Regions from separate parts of the Gordonia sp. NPDC003950 genome, predicted to be linked through region 3. Evidence: riboswitches for the same ligand, from Rfam matches in the RefSeq annotation. Region 3 holds a riboswitch; each other region holds the start of a gene.
The links. Region 3 has a riboswitch for S-adenosylmethionine ahead of ACWETB_RS17340 (aminotransferase class V-fold PLP-dependent enzyme). Riboswitches for the same ligand answer to the same signal wherever they lie in the genome.
Positions count from the first base shown of each region.

Region 1 (4,167 bases), on a different contig from region 3:
GGCCCTTGTCGGACCGGATCACCTGCAGACCGCCCACGCAGTTGCCCAGGCCGTCGGCGAGCTCCTGTTGTAACCGCAACGGGTACAGGCGATCCGAATCGATACCGGCGACGATGATCGGCACCTGACACGACCCCAGCGCCGCGGCGATGCCGCCTCGGCCGCGTCCGACGTCGTGATGGTTGAGAACCTCGCTCAGCACCACATAACTGCCCGGATCGAAACGTTCGATGAGCTTGTCCGCCTGGTGCTCGAGGTAGCTCGCGATCGCGTATCGCCCACCGCGCAAGGGGTTTTCACCATCCTGTGCAGAATCGCCGAACCGCTCGTCGAGTTCCAGTTCATGTCGATAGGTCAGATGCGCGATACGACGCGCGATCCCCATGCCGATCATCGGTGAACGGCCGGTGCCGTGATAGTTGCCGCCCTGCCAGTCCGGGTCGGCCGTGATCGCCGCGATCTGTGTTGTCTGCGTGCCGATCTGATCGGCGGTGGCGCGGGCACCGACCGCGAGCACCAGCGCGGTACGCACCTTGTCGGGGTAGGTGATGGCCCACTCGAGCGCACGGGCCCCACCCATCGAGCCGCCGAGAACCGCACCGATGCTGCGGATGTCGAGCGCCTCGAGGAGGGTGGCCTCGGCCCGCACCTGATCGAGCACGGTGATCTGCGGGAAGCGTGAACCCCATGGCCGCCCTTGGGGATCCGGCGAGGACGGACCGGTCGAACCGCGGCACCCGCCGAGCACGTTCGCCGAGATCACACACCATTCGTCGGTGTCGATCGCCGCACCCGGACCGATCAGGCCGTCCCACCATCCGGGGGAGGGCTGCTCGTCGGTCGCGGGTCCGGTGACATGGGAATCACCGGTCAGCGCATGCAGGGTGAGGACCACATTGTCGCGTTCGGGTGACAACGTCCCCCAGCGCTGGAACGCCAGGGTGACGTCGTCGAGCACCTCCCCGTTGTCCAGAGCCAACGACCCCACCCGCATGCGGACCATCTGCCCGTCGGGGACCTGCTCCCACTCGGGTTGATGCGCCGCGGAGGCCTGGGGGTCGATGCTCACCGACACGGGGTGTGTGCTCCTGTCTCGAGTCCGAATTACTGTGCGGCGGCGAAACCCTGGGCGAGGTCGGCCAGGATGTCGTCGATGCCCTCGATGCCGACGGCCAGGCGGACCAGACCGGGGTTCACACCCGCGGCCAGCTGCTCCTCGGGGGTGAGCTGACTGTGGGTGGTCGAGGCGGGATGGATGACCAGCGAACGCACATCACCGATGTTGGCGACGTGGCTGTGCAGCGTCAGGGCCTCCACGAAACGCTTGCCCGCGTCGACACCGCCGACGATCTCGAAGCCGATGATCGCGCCCTGGCCCTTGGGTGCCAGTTGCTGTCCGCGCGCGTACCACGGCGACGACGACAGGCCGGCGTAGGCGACCGAGGAGACCTGCGGATGGTCGTTGAGGAACTCGGCGACGCGCTGTGCGTTGGCGACGTGCCGTTCGATGCGCAGGCTCAGGGTTTCCAGGCCCTGGGCGAGCAGGAAGGCGTTGAACGGCGAGATCGCCGCACCGGTGTCACGCAGCAACTGCACGCGGGCCTTGAGGGCGTAGGCGGGCGCGCCGAGATCGGCGAACACCGCGCCGTGGTAGCTCGGGTCGGGGGTGGTGAAGCCGGGGAACAGGTCGACCCCGTCACGCTGCACCCGCCAGTCGAAGGTACCGCCGTCGATGATCACGCCGCCGATCGCGGTGCCGTGTCCACCGATGTACTTCGTCGCCGAGTGCACGACGATGTCGGCGCCGTGCGCCAGCGGGTTGAGCAGGTACGGGGTGGCGACGGTGTTGTCGACGATCAGCGGCACACCGTTGCGGTGCGCGACCTCGGAAATGCCTGCGATGTCCAGGATCTCGTTGTTCGGGTTCGAGATCGACTCGCCGTAGAAGGCCCGGGTGTTGGGCCGCACGGCGGCCTGCCACGACTCGAGGTCTTCCGGGTCCTCGACGAAGGAGACCTCGACGCCGAGCTTGGGCAGCGTGTAGTGGAAGAGGTTGAAGGTGCCGCCGTAGAGCCGCGGGCTCGACACCACGTGCCCGCCGTTCTCGACGATGTTGAGGATGGCGTAGGTCTCGGCGGCCTGCCCCGACGCGACGAGAAGTGCGGCGACACCGCCCTCGAGAGCGGCCAGGCGCTGCTCGACGACGTCCTGGGTCGGGTTCATGATGCGGGTGTAGATGTTGCCCGGCTCGGCCAGCCCGAACAGGTTGGCGGCGTGGGTGGTGTCGTTGAAGGTGTACGACGTGGTCTGGTAGATCGGCAGCGCGCGAGCGTTGGTGGTGGCGTCGGCGCTCTGACCCGCATGGATCTGTTTGGTCTCGAAGCTCCAGGTGTCCACAGGATTCACGGTGCCGTCGTTGGCTGCGTCAGACATGGAAATAGATCACTTTCTACGGTCGGCAGGGTTACTGGAACCCTGATGGGGTCCGACCTTCGGACCCGCGCTTGCCGGGGACGCACTGCGTCCCACAACCCGGTCATCACCCGGAGCACCCCACCGCGGTTGGAGGGTTGCCGATCAGCAAGCCGGGGCTTGTCGCTGATGCTCATGACCTGGCGACAAGGATATAGCACGGCCACGCCGGGCTGATAACCCTCCTGCTCACGATGGTTGGAACGGTGGCGGGCGCAGTGGCCATCGAAACGGCACCGCGCGGTGCGCTCGAGAGCGCGGTGGTGTCCTCCGGCCGGAGGAATTGTGGATCGTGAGGCCGGTTTTCGATATCCACTACTGGACATCGGCCTACGCTGCACGCTATGGCAGGGTTCGGGGACCGACGTCGCATTCGACTCGCAGCTCTCACGGTCGGCGTGGGCGCGGTGGCGGCATCGCTGGTGACGGCGACATTTCTGGGGCGTGGGGTGGCGCTCGCCGATGACAGTCCGTACACGTGCACCGGTCCCGGTGCGGTGTTTGTCGTCGGCGGGACGTGGAACCCCGACAGCTACCTGCTCGGCATCAACCAGCGGTACGGAGCCCAAGGTTACGAGATCGTTCAGGTGCCGTATTCGGCGACCATCTGGCCCCTCGGTTCGGTCGGCTACAACGCCAGCGAGGCCGAGGGTGCGGCGAACCTCGAGCGGGCGGTGGCCGATTACCAGCAGGCATGCGATGCGGATGGAACCAAGAAGGTCGCGATCGTCGGATACTCCCAGGGCGCGCGAATCGCCGGCGACGTCCTCACCGACATCGGACAGAACCGCCCGCTCGAGGACGGTACCGTCATCGATTCGAGCAGGGTCACCGGTGAGCTCTACTCCGATCCCCGGATGGTGGGAACCCTGTGGGGGCAGGGCATCGAATCGGCCCTCGTCGGGGTCATCCCCGGCCTGACCATGTCGGGTCCGCGTAGCGGCACCGATTACGGCGGCCTGCCGGTGACCACCTACTGCATCGAGGGCGATCCGATCTGCGACCTACCGGATGTGCTGCACGACCCGATCGGCGTCGTCGACGACTTCTTCGGGTACTGGGTCAAACACAATCAGTACCCGTATCACATGTATCAATACCCCGGCGACTACGTGATCTGGGATTTGGGGCCGGTCGACGGTGAGATGACGTGCACGCAGACCGGCACCCTCGAGAATGTGCAGACGTGCACCATCTCGTCGCCGTCATCGTCGGCCATCATCGTGCAGAACCTCGTCGACGCGCTGGGCCTCGACTGGTCGGTGCCCGATCTGCTGCCGTACCGGTTCCGGTTCCCGGACATCATCGGAATCACCCTGTCCGACTTCCAGGTCCCGATCCGCTGGGTGATGGACTGGCTGCCACCGCTGCCCGAGCTCGGTTACGGCGCCTACCTGCCCAACCTGTTCGACTTCCAGGACACCCTCAACGGTGTGCTGCAGTGGGATTCGGCACTGTTCAAGCAGGGCGTGGTGGCGCTCGCGGCGAGTGCGACGAGCATCGTGCTGCTGCCGGTGAACTTCGTCCGGTACTGGGCTGAACGGATCGTCGAGGGCATCACCACGGTGCCGTGGGGCCCCGACTCGTCGTCGCAGTCGACGGCGGCGCTGTCCTCGTCGCCGGTGGCCGCGATGTCGTACGGCGTCAGCGCGCTGTCGGCGGGGGAGACCGAGGATGAGGCCCAAGGCAGCGGCG
Region 1 covers NZ_JBSGIT010000009.1:46,062-50,228, reverse strand. The annotation lists gene metX (homoserine O-acetyltransferase MetX) at 1-1,075, opposite strand, end outside; gene ACWETB_RS09820 (bifunctional o-acetylhomoserine/o-acetylserine sulfhydrylase) at 1,105-2,433, opposite strand; SAM riboswitch class IV at 2,496-2,613, opposite strand; gene ACWETB_RS09815 (cutinase family protein) at 2,817-4,167, shown strand, end outside.
Region 1: linked by a shared signal. The riboswitch ahead of ACWETB_RS09820 (bifunctional o-acetylhomoserine/o-acetylserine sulfhydrylase) and the one ahead of ACWETB_RS17340 (aminotransferase class V-fold PLP-dependent enzyme) in region 3 are both predicted to bind S-adenosylmethionine.

Region 2 (4,167 bases), on a different contig from region 3:
AGGCGTCACCGGCGTGACCGAATACCGACGATCCCCAGCGGTATCCGGTGCGTTTGCGCAGTGACGCCGACTTGCCTTGCGCCCAGCCCGAATACACGAACGGTCCTGATCCGATGTTGGTGCCCTGGCACCTCTCCTCCGGCGTTGCGGCGACGGTGGTGTCGGACTGAATCCCCAACTGTGGAGTCGAGGTGGCCTGCAGGAACTGCGCATTGGGGGCACCGAACGCCACCCGCGCGGTCAGCGGAGCGACGACGGTGGTGCCGGCGTATCCGCCGAGGTAGGTCGCCGCCAACGGTGCCTTGGCCGCGCCGAGCGGCCCGACGATGGCGTCGAAGTTCTCCTTGACGGATTCGGCGGTGAGCGGGGTGCCGTCGCTGAAGGTGACACCGGGCTTGAGGTGGAAGGTGAAGGTCCGCGCATCCGGGCTCACCTCCCAGCTCTGGGCGAGCCAGGGCTTGAGTTTGCCATCACCCGGGTCCTGATCGGTGAGTGAATCGACGACCTGCCGGGTGACATAGATCGTCTGGTTGGTGCCGCTCTGGGCCGGGTCCGAGCATGTGGGGGCGTCGGAGAGTCCGTAGCGCAGGGTGCCTCCCGGCACCGGCGGTCCGGCGTCGTCGGAGCCCGAGGACCCAGAACCGCAGGCGGTGAGCACACCGGCCACGGCCACCACGGCGAGTGTGGAGACGGCCGGTTTCGCAGTGACAGCGATGCGCTTCATCAGATCAGCCCCCACGCCTTGGCGAGCAGCTCATGCGACCTCAGCCGGTCAGCATGGTCATGGGTGACCGAGGTGATGACGAGTTCGTCGGCGTCGGTGAGGCGCCCGAGTGCAGCGAGCCGCTGCACGACGGTGTCGGGTGAGCCGACGAACTGGGTCTCGAGCCGATCGGCGACCAGTGCCAGCTCGTCGGCGGGCAGCGGCTGCGCCGTCGCCGGGTCGGGGTACTCGATGGCGCCGTGGCCGGTGCGGATGCTGTGCACCCACCGCCCGTAGCCGTTGGCCAGATGCCGCGCGGTGTCGTCGTCGTCGGCCACCACCACGTCGGCGGACACCACCACATAGGGTTCGTCCAACACCGACGACGGGCGGAACGCCTGCCGGTACGCCGCGACCGCTTCGCGGGTGGTGCCGGGGCTGACGTGGTAGTTGGCCGCGAACGGGAGTCCGCGGGCACCGGCGACGTGAGCGCTCTGCCCCTTGCTGCTGCCGAAGATCCACACCTGCACGTCGGCTCCCTCACCCGGAACCGCATGCAGCTGCTGACCCGACGGACTGGTGTAGGTGCCGTCGAGGAGCGACAGGATGTCGTCGACCTGCTCGTCGAAGTGCGGTGGCTGCGCACCCGGCTGCGTCAACACCTCGAAGCTGCGTGCGAGAGGCGAATGTGCCAGTAGCGCAGTCACATCGACAGGTTCAGGGATCACCACCCCGTCGACGAGCCGACTCGCGCTCGGTGCGGGAATCGCGACCGGGCCCGCGGGTGTTGCCACCGCCTCAGCGCGTCGCTGTCCGGATCGGCCGAGCCCCAGATCGATTCGGCCCGGGTGGAACACGTCGAGCATCCCGAAGGACTCGGCCACCGACACCGCCGTCGTCTGCCCGACCTGCACCGCCGCCGACCCGACGCGGATCGATCGGGTCGCGGCCGCGATCTGACCGATGAGCAACGCCGGCACCGAACTCGCGACGGCCGCGAAATGGTGTTCGGCCACCCAGTAGCGGTGGTACCCCCACTGCTCGGCGTGCTGCGCAAGATTGATCGTATTGTGCAGCGCAGCAGCAGGATCGGCACCCTCGCTGATCGGTGCGAGATCGAGCACCGACAGCGGGGCATGGTCACGAAACGTCACGGGGGTCTCCCATCGATCCCGGCGTTAGCACCCTGGGGCGGGTTGCTGCGACGTCGACGAGCCGGGTCTCTCGGTCGCTCCAGATGGTCGATTCACCGTAGGCCCGTGATGTTGAGACAGGCAAAGAGAATGTCGAGACGGGCGCCGTCCACGCCCGAATGCGGCGACGATTATCTCGCGCCGAAGAATTTAAATCGGCCTCGCCACCGGTTGCTCGATGGGCTATCGTCGGTTGTGCGACTGGCGCAGCCGGAGTCCACCGGCAAGGAGCACCGTTTCCCGACATCGTCCGCCTGGGTGTCGATTCCATACCAGAAGGAAACGTGCCATGACCCAGCGCGTACCGGTTACCGGCGGCAGGACCCGCCGGCACCATGTCGTCATCATCGGATCGGGGTTCGGCGGGCTGGCCGCCGCTCGTCGACTCGAGCATGCCGACGTCGACATCACCCTGATTGCACGCACGACTCATCATCTGTTCCAGCCGTTGCTGTACCAGGTCGCCACCGGGGTGATCTCACAGGGCCAGATCGCACCGCCGGTGCGGGTGATTCTTCGCAACCAACGGAATGTGACGGTGGCCCTGGGCGATGTCGAGGCCATCGACCTGGAGAATCGTGCGGTGACCTCGCGCATGCTCGGACGTGTCACCACCACTCGGTACGACAGTCTGATCATTGCCGCCGGTGCGGGCCAATCCTATTTCGGCAACGACCATTTCGCGGAGTTCGCGCCGGGCCTCAAGACCGTCGACGACGCACTCGAGTTGCGCGGCCGCATCCTCGGGGCGTTCGAGCAGGCCGAACTGTCCACCGACCCGATCGAGCGTGATCGCCTGCTGACGTTCGTGGTGATCGGAGCCGGGGCCACCGGGGTCGAGATGGCCGGTCAGATCGCGGAGATGGCCGGCACGACGCTGCGCGGCGCCTTCCGGTCCATCGACTCGACGCAGGCCAAGGTGATCCTGCTCGACGCCGCACCGGCGGTGTTGCCGCCGTTCGGTGAACGGTTGGGTTCCCGGGCCGAGAAGCATTTGCGCGCACTGGGAGTCGATGTGCAACTCGGTGCGATGGTCGTGGACATGGACTACGACGGACTCGTGGTGCGCCATGCCGACGGTTCGACGCGTCGCATCGAGAGTCAGTGCAAGGTGTGGTCGGCGGGGGTTGCGGCCAGTCCGCTCGGCCGACAGCTCGCCGAGCAGTGCGGGGTGGAACTCGACCGCGCGGGTCGGGTGCGCGTCGAACCCGACCTGACCATCCCCGGCCATGCCGAGGTGTTCGTGATCGGTGACATGATGGCCGTCGACGGCGTCCCCGGTCAGGCCCCGGCCGCCAATCAGTCCGGGCGGTACGCCGCCGACGCCGTCGTCGCCCGGATCAATGGCACCTACCGCGACCGAAAGCCGTTCGCCTACTGGGACAAGGGGTCGATGGCGACCGTCGCCCGGCACTGCGCGGTCGCACGGGTACCCATCCCGGGCACCTCACGGGCCGTCGAGTTCTCCGGCTTCTTCGCCTGGCTGGGGTGGCTGTTCCTGCATTTGCTGTACCTGGTGGGATTCCGCAATCGGTTCATCACGTTCATCGACTGGACCCTGGCCTTCACCTCCCGCAACCGTGATCAGTTGGCGGTCACCGAGCAACAGGTGTTCGCGCGGGCGGCGATCGATCGGCTGTCACACGACCTCGCGGCCTGATCTCTCAGGTGATGGAGCCCATCGCGCGGTCCGCGGTGGGTGCCGAGAGGTAATCGAGGACCGGCAGCACCGTCCGCAGGGCGGCGGGAGCAATGCGTTCGGGCCGGTGGGTGATCGCCCGGACGATCCAATTCGCCGCCTCGTCCACCGACAGTGCCGCCACATCGTCGTATTCGGTTGTCGGCGAGATCATCTCGGTCCGCACCAGCGGATAGTAGATACTGGTGGCACGCACTCCGGGATGGGGTCGTTCGGCGTTGAGACTGCGGCCGAATATCGACAGCGCATTCTTCGACGCCGCGTAGGCGGAGAACCGCGGGAAGGTTCCGGCCATCAGTCCCCACGTGCAGACGTTGACGATCTGGCCGTGACCGCGCTCGACCATGCCGGGCAGCAGTCCCAGGCTCAGTTGGACGGCGGCGAAGTAGTTGATCGCCATGGTGCGGCGGTAGTCGTGGAGCCGGTCGGTGGAATCGATGATGGACCGCCGGATCGACCGGCCGGCATTGTTCACGAGGACGTCGATCTCCCGCCCGGACAGCTCACCGAGCAGCCGGTCGGTGTCGGCCTCGTCGGACAGGTCGGCCATCAGGTAGTCGCAGCCGGTCTCG
Region 2 covers NZ_JBSGIT010000002.1:156,503-160,669, forward strand. The annotation lists gene ACWETB_RS02440 (ABC transporter substrate-binding protein) at 1-724, opposite strand, end outside; gene ACWETB_RS02445 (LLM class flavin-dependent oxidoreductase) at 724-1,857, opposite strand; SAM riboswitch class I at 1,864-1,947, opposite strand; ZMP/ZTP riboswitch at 2,084-2,163, shown strand; gene ACWETB_RS02450 (NAD(P)/FAD-dependent oxidoreductase) at 2,186-3,556, shown strand; gene ACWETB_RS02455 (SDR family NAD(P)-dependent oxidoreductase) at 3,561-4,167, opposite strand, start outside.
Region 2: linked by a shared signal. The riboswitch ahead of ACWETB_RS02445 (LLM class flavin-dependent oxidoreductase) and the one ahead of ACWETB_RS17340 (aminotransferase class V-fold PLP-dependent enzyme) in region 3 are both predicted to bind S-adenosylmethionine.

Region 3 (4,167 bases):
ACAGAAATTCGCGGTGTCCCGGGTGCCGGATCGCAGCACCGACCGCGCCCGCTGCGCGTCGCGAAGGGTCGGTCGACGCACCACGATCGGCACGTCGATGGCCGACACATCCCCGGCCAGTGCCACGCGCAGACCGGGGCGGCCGATGCTGATGCGGACGTCGGAGAGTTCGGCGGTCATGGCTGTGCCTTTCCGGGAGTAGTGCGGGTGAGTTCGGAGAGTGCGGTGACGAGCCGATCGACGTCGGCGGAATCGGTACCGAGACCGAAGCTCGCGCGGACCGCGCCGTCGGTGTGTCCGAGTCGGGCCAGCAGCGGATGCGCGCAGAACTTGCCGTCGCGCACGCCGATTCCGTGATGATCGCTGAGGTACTCGGCGACGGCGCGCGGCGTGTGTCCGTCGACGGAGAAGCCGGCGATGCCGACGCGATCGAGGTCGTCGGAGAAGATCCGCAGCGGCGTCACGTCGGCGACGCCGGCCAGTCCGGCGTCCAGACGGGCGCGCAGTTCCGCCTCATGCAGGCCGATCAGTTCGAATCCGAGATCGACGATGGCATCGCAGGCGGCGGCAATGGCGATGGCGCCCAACACATTCGGTGAGCCGGCCTCATGCCGCGCGGCACCCGAGTGCCAGGCGGTCGAGGCGCAGTTCTCGTCGGGTCCGTCGACGAGGCTCACCTGCGCCGACGCCCCGCCGCCGGCAAGGTACGGGTCGGCGGCGTCGAGCCAGTCGCTGCGACCGATGAGGACTCCGGATCCAAAGGGTGCGTAGAGCTTGTGGCCGGAAAAGACGAGGTAATCGATGCCGTGACTGACGATCGACACCGGTCGGTGTGCCACCAGTTGCGCGGCGTCGACGAGGATGCGGGCACCGTGGCGGTGGGCGATCGAGGCCAGCCGCGAGATGGGCAGCACCTCGCCGGTGACGTTGGATGCCGCGGTGACGGCGAGCAGGGCGGCCGGCGCCGCGGCGAGTTCGGCGTCGAGCGCGGCCAGGGTGTCCTCGAGGGTGTCGCACGCCGAGACGATGCGCGCGGTCCCGTTGTCACGGGACACCCACGGCAGCAGGTTCGCGTGGTGCTCGATGTCGAGAACGACGACGTCACCGGGGGTGCAGTGGGCGGCCAGGTTGATCGCGTCGGTGGTGTTGCGGGTGAAGACGACGGTGTCGTCGGTGCGGCCACGCACGAAACGTCGGACGGTGTCCCGGCACTGCTCGTAGCGGCGGGTGGTGACCTGCGACAGGTGGCCGGCGCCGCGGTGGACGCTGGCGTACTGACTCACCGACGCCGCGACGGCGTCGGCGACGGCGGTGAGGGCGGGCGCGCTGGCCGCGTAGTCGAAGTTGGCGTAGCGGATCTGATCACCGCTGGTCAGCGGGACGAGTTCGGCGGCACCGACGACCGAGGTCAGCGGTCCGATGGTCGACAGGTCGGCGGCATCGGACTGCACCGCGCAGTCGTTGCGGCAATCAGTGGTGGTGGCGACAGCAGTCATCGCAAAGGCTCCTTGGAATCCACGCTTGCCGTGCCCGGTCGGTACACGGCCAGGTCGTCACCCGGAGCACCCCACCGCGGAGGAGGGTTGCCGGCCAGCTAGCCGGGGCTTGTCGCTGGCACTCATGACCTGCACCAAGGGTGGCCTACGGCGCGCAAGGGTGTCAATTTTCACTCAGCGTGAGCGAAAGGCCGCGGCCCGTCGTCGCCTAAGTTGGTTGGGTGCCCGTCTCCGATACCCACGCCGCGTCACCGTTCGTCCTGTCGCGGCCGCACGGGACGGTGCGAGCGCGCGGCGTGCGGACGCGATTCGCCGACGCCGACGACGCCGCGACCCGGCTGCGCAGCGGCGCCGTCGATGCGGTCGTCGGGGCGGTGGCCTTCGATCCCTCGGCCCCGTCGGCGCTGTTCGAGCCGGTGACGCTGTCCCATGAACCGACTCCGCTCGCCGGGAGCCGACCACCGCGCCGGACGCTGATTTCGTCGGAGCAGATTCCCGATTCGGCCACCCATCGTGATCGGGTGCGTGCCGCGTTGTCGGCGATCGCCTCCGGCGCATTGGCGAAGGTCGTCCTCGCCAGAATGATTCGGGCTCAACTGGATTCGCCGGTCACGGTCGACGGGCTGCTGGCCGCACTCGCCGGCGGCAACAGCGAACACAACGCCTTTGCCGTCGACACCGGCACCTCGTGGCTGCTCGGCGCGAGCCCGGAACTGTTGCTGCGCAAGGACGGTCGCGAGGTGACGTGCCGGCCATACGCCGGTTCGGCGCCGCGCTCGGCCGATCCGGAGGCCGACCGGGAGTCCCGCGAGAAGCTCGCGGCGTCGGAGAAAGATCACCGCGAGCACGCGTTCGTCGTCGAGCACCTCCGGGATCGCTTGGCACCGTTGTGCCGCGAACTCGCGATCCCCGATGAGCCGCAGTTGTTGTCGACCGGCGAGATGTGGCATCTGGCGACCCCGATCCGGGCGATACTCGACGACGACGCCGTCGGCGCCCTGGATCTTGCGATCGCGCTGAGTCCGACACCGGCGGTCGGCGGCACACCGAGCGAGGTGGCCACGGAATTCATTCGCGCACACGAGGAACCGCGCGGGTTGTACGCCGGTGCGGTCGGGTGGGCCGACGCGGCCGGCAACGGCGAATGGATGGTGACCATCCGGTGCCTGGAACTCGAGCCCGACCTCCGTTCCTTCCGCAGCTGGGCGGGTGGCGGCATCGTCGCCGACTCCGACCCCGATGCCGAACTCGCCGAGACCACCGCGAAACTCCTAACGGTATTGCGGGCGTTGGGTATCGAGGACTGACTCGCCGCGTCGAGTGGGCGCCCTTTCCCGTCGAGTGGGCGCACTTTCCCGTCGAGTGGGTGCCCTTTCCCGTCGAGTGGGTGCCCTTTCCCGTCGAGTGGGCGCCCTTTCCCGCCTTGCATCGCGAGTTCTCGGGACACCCCGACGCGGCAGGTGAACTCCCGATTGTCGAGGGCGCGCACCGAGTCGGCATCGATGACGCCGTACCCGTCGAGATAGCCGGGTTCGTCATCCTCAGCGTCCCGGGTGGATTGGTCGGCGACCACGAAGATCGATGCGCGGGCGGCGGCACAGGTAGCGGCGGTGGGGCGCGGTGTTCGGGACCAGTACACAAACAGCTTGCTGCGGATCGGGCTGGGCGGACCCCGACTGGGCGGAACCCGGCTGGGCGGAGGCCAACTCTGTGCCGGCGACCACAGGTGCGTCGACTGGGATCGCAGGATATGCTGGATCCTCGCCCATGCCATCGTCAGTGCGAGCACCGCCAGGAACCACGTCGGAATCGCGTTGCTCCTCACACACCGGAGACCGACCGCCAATCGGTCCTGCCCCTGGGTCAACGCGATCAACGCATCGGCACGACGCTGCGCCATCGACCGCCGATCCGCTGACTGCGGCGAAGCCCTGGCTCGACGCCCGCCGGATACACCCGGAAGAGCACAGACGAGTTCACCTGAACCAGAACCACTTTCACGCACCTCGGCCCCACCCGGAACTCCCGGGTGGGGCCGTTGCATATCGACCGAGGCCAGCCGATCAGATCCACATCCACAGCCACTGACGGCTGCGCGGGTCGTAGCGACGCACGCGGCGACGACGCTGGACGCGGACGGGATTGTTGTTGCGGCGAGGTGCGGGCATGATGAACTCCTGTGTTCATAGACGTGAGATCCGCTGTGTGCGTTTCTCTCTGACGTCTTCCACGATGCCGGTCCACCCTTGCGGTGCCGTGCACACGACCTGCCAGATTGCTGCGCGACCGCAAACCGCGGCCACATCGGTCAGCCCAGTGCCTGATCCAGGTCGCCGAGGAGGTCGTCAATGCCCTCGAGGCCCACCGACAGCCGAACCACCGAGTCACCCAACCCGATCGCCGCCCGACCCTCGGGTCCCATCGCCCGATGGGTGGTGGTCGCGGGGTGGGTGATCAGTGACTTGGAGTCGCCCAGGTTGTTCGAGATGTCGATGACGCGGAGTGCGTTGAGCACGTCGAAGGCGCGTTTCTTGCCCTTGACACCGCCCATTTCGGCCAACTCGAAGGTGACGACGGTGCCGCCACCGGACATCTGCTCCTTGGCGAGCTCGTACTGCGGATGTGATTGCAGGAACGGGTATTTGACCCACCCCACCCGCGGATCGTCCTC
Region 3 covers NZ_JBSGIT010000020.1:21,205-25,371, forward strand. The annotation lists gene ACWETB_RS17335 (hypothetical protein) at 1-180, opposite strand, end outside; gene ACWETB_RS17340 (aminotransferase class V-fold PLP-dependent enzyme) at 177-1,496, opposite strand; SAM riboswitch class IV at 1,513-1,626, opposite strand; gene ACWETB_RS17345 (isochorismate synthase) at 1,718-2,803, shown strand; gene ACWETB_RS17350 (O-succinylhomoserine sulfhydrylase) at 3,805-4,167, opposite strand, start outside.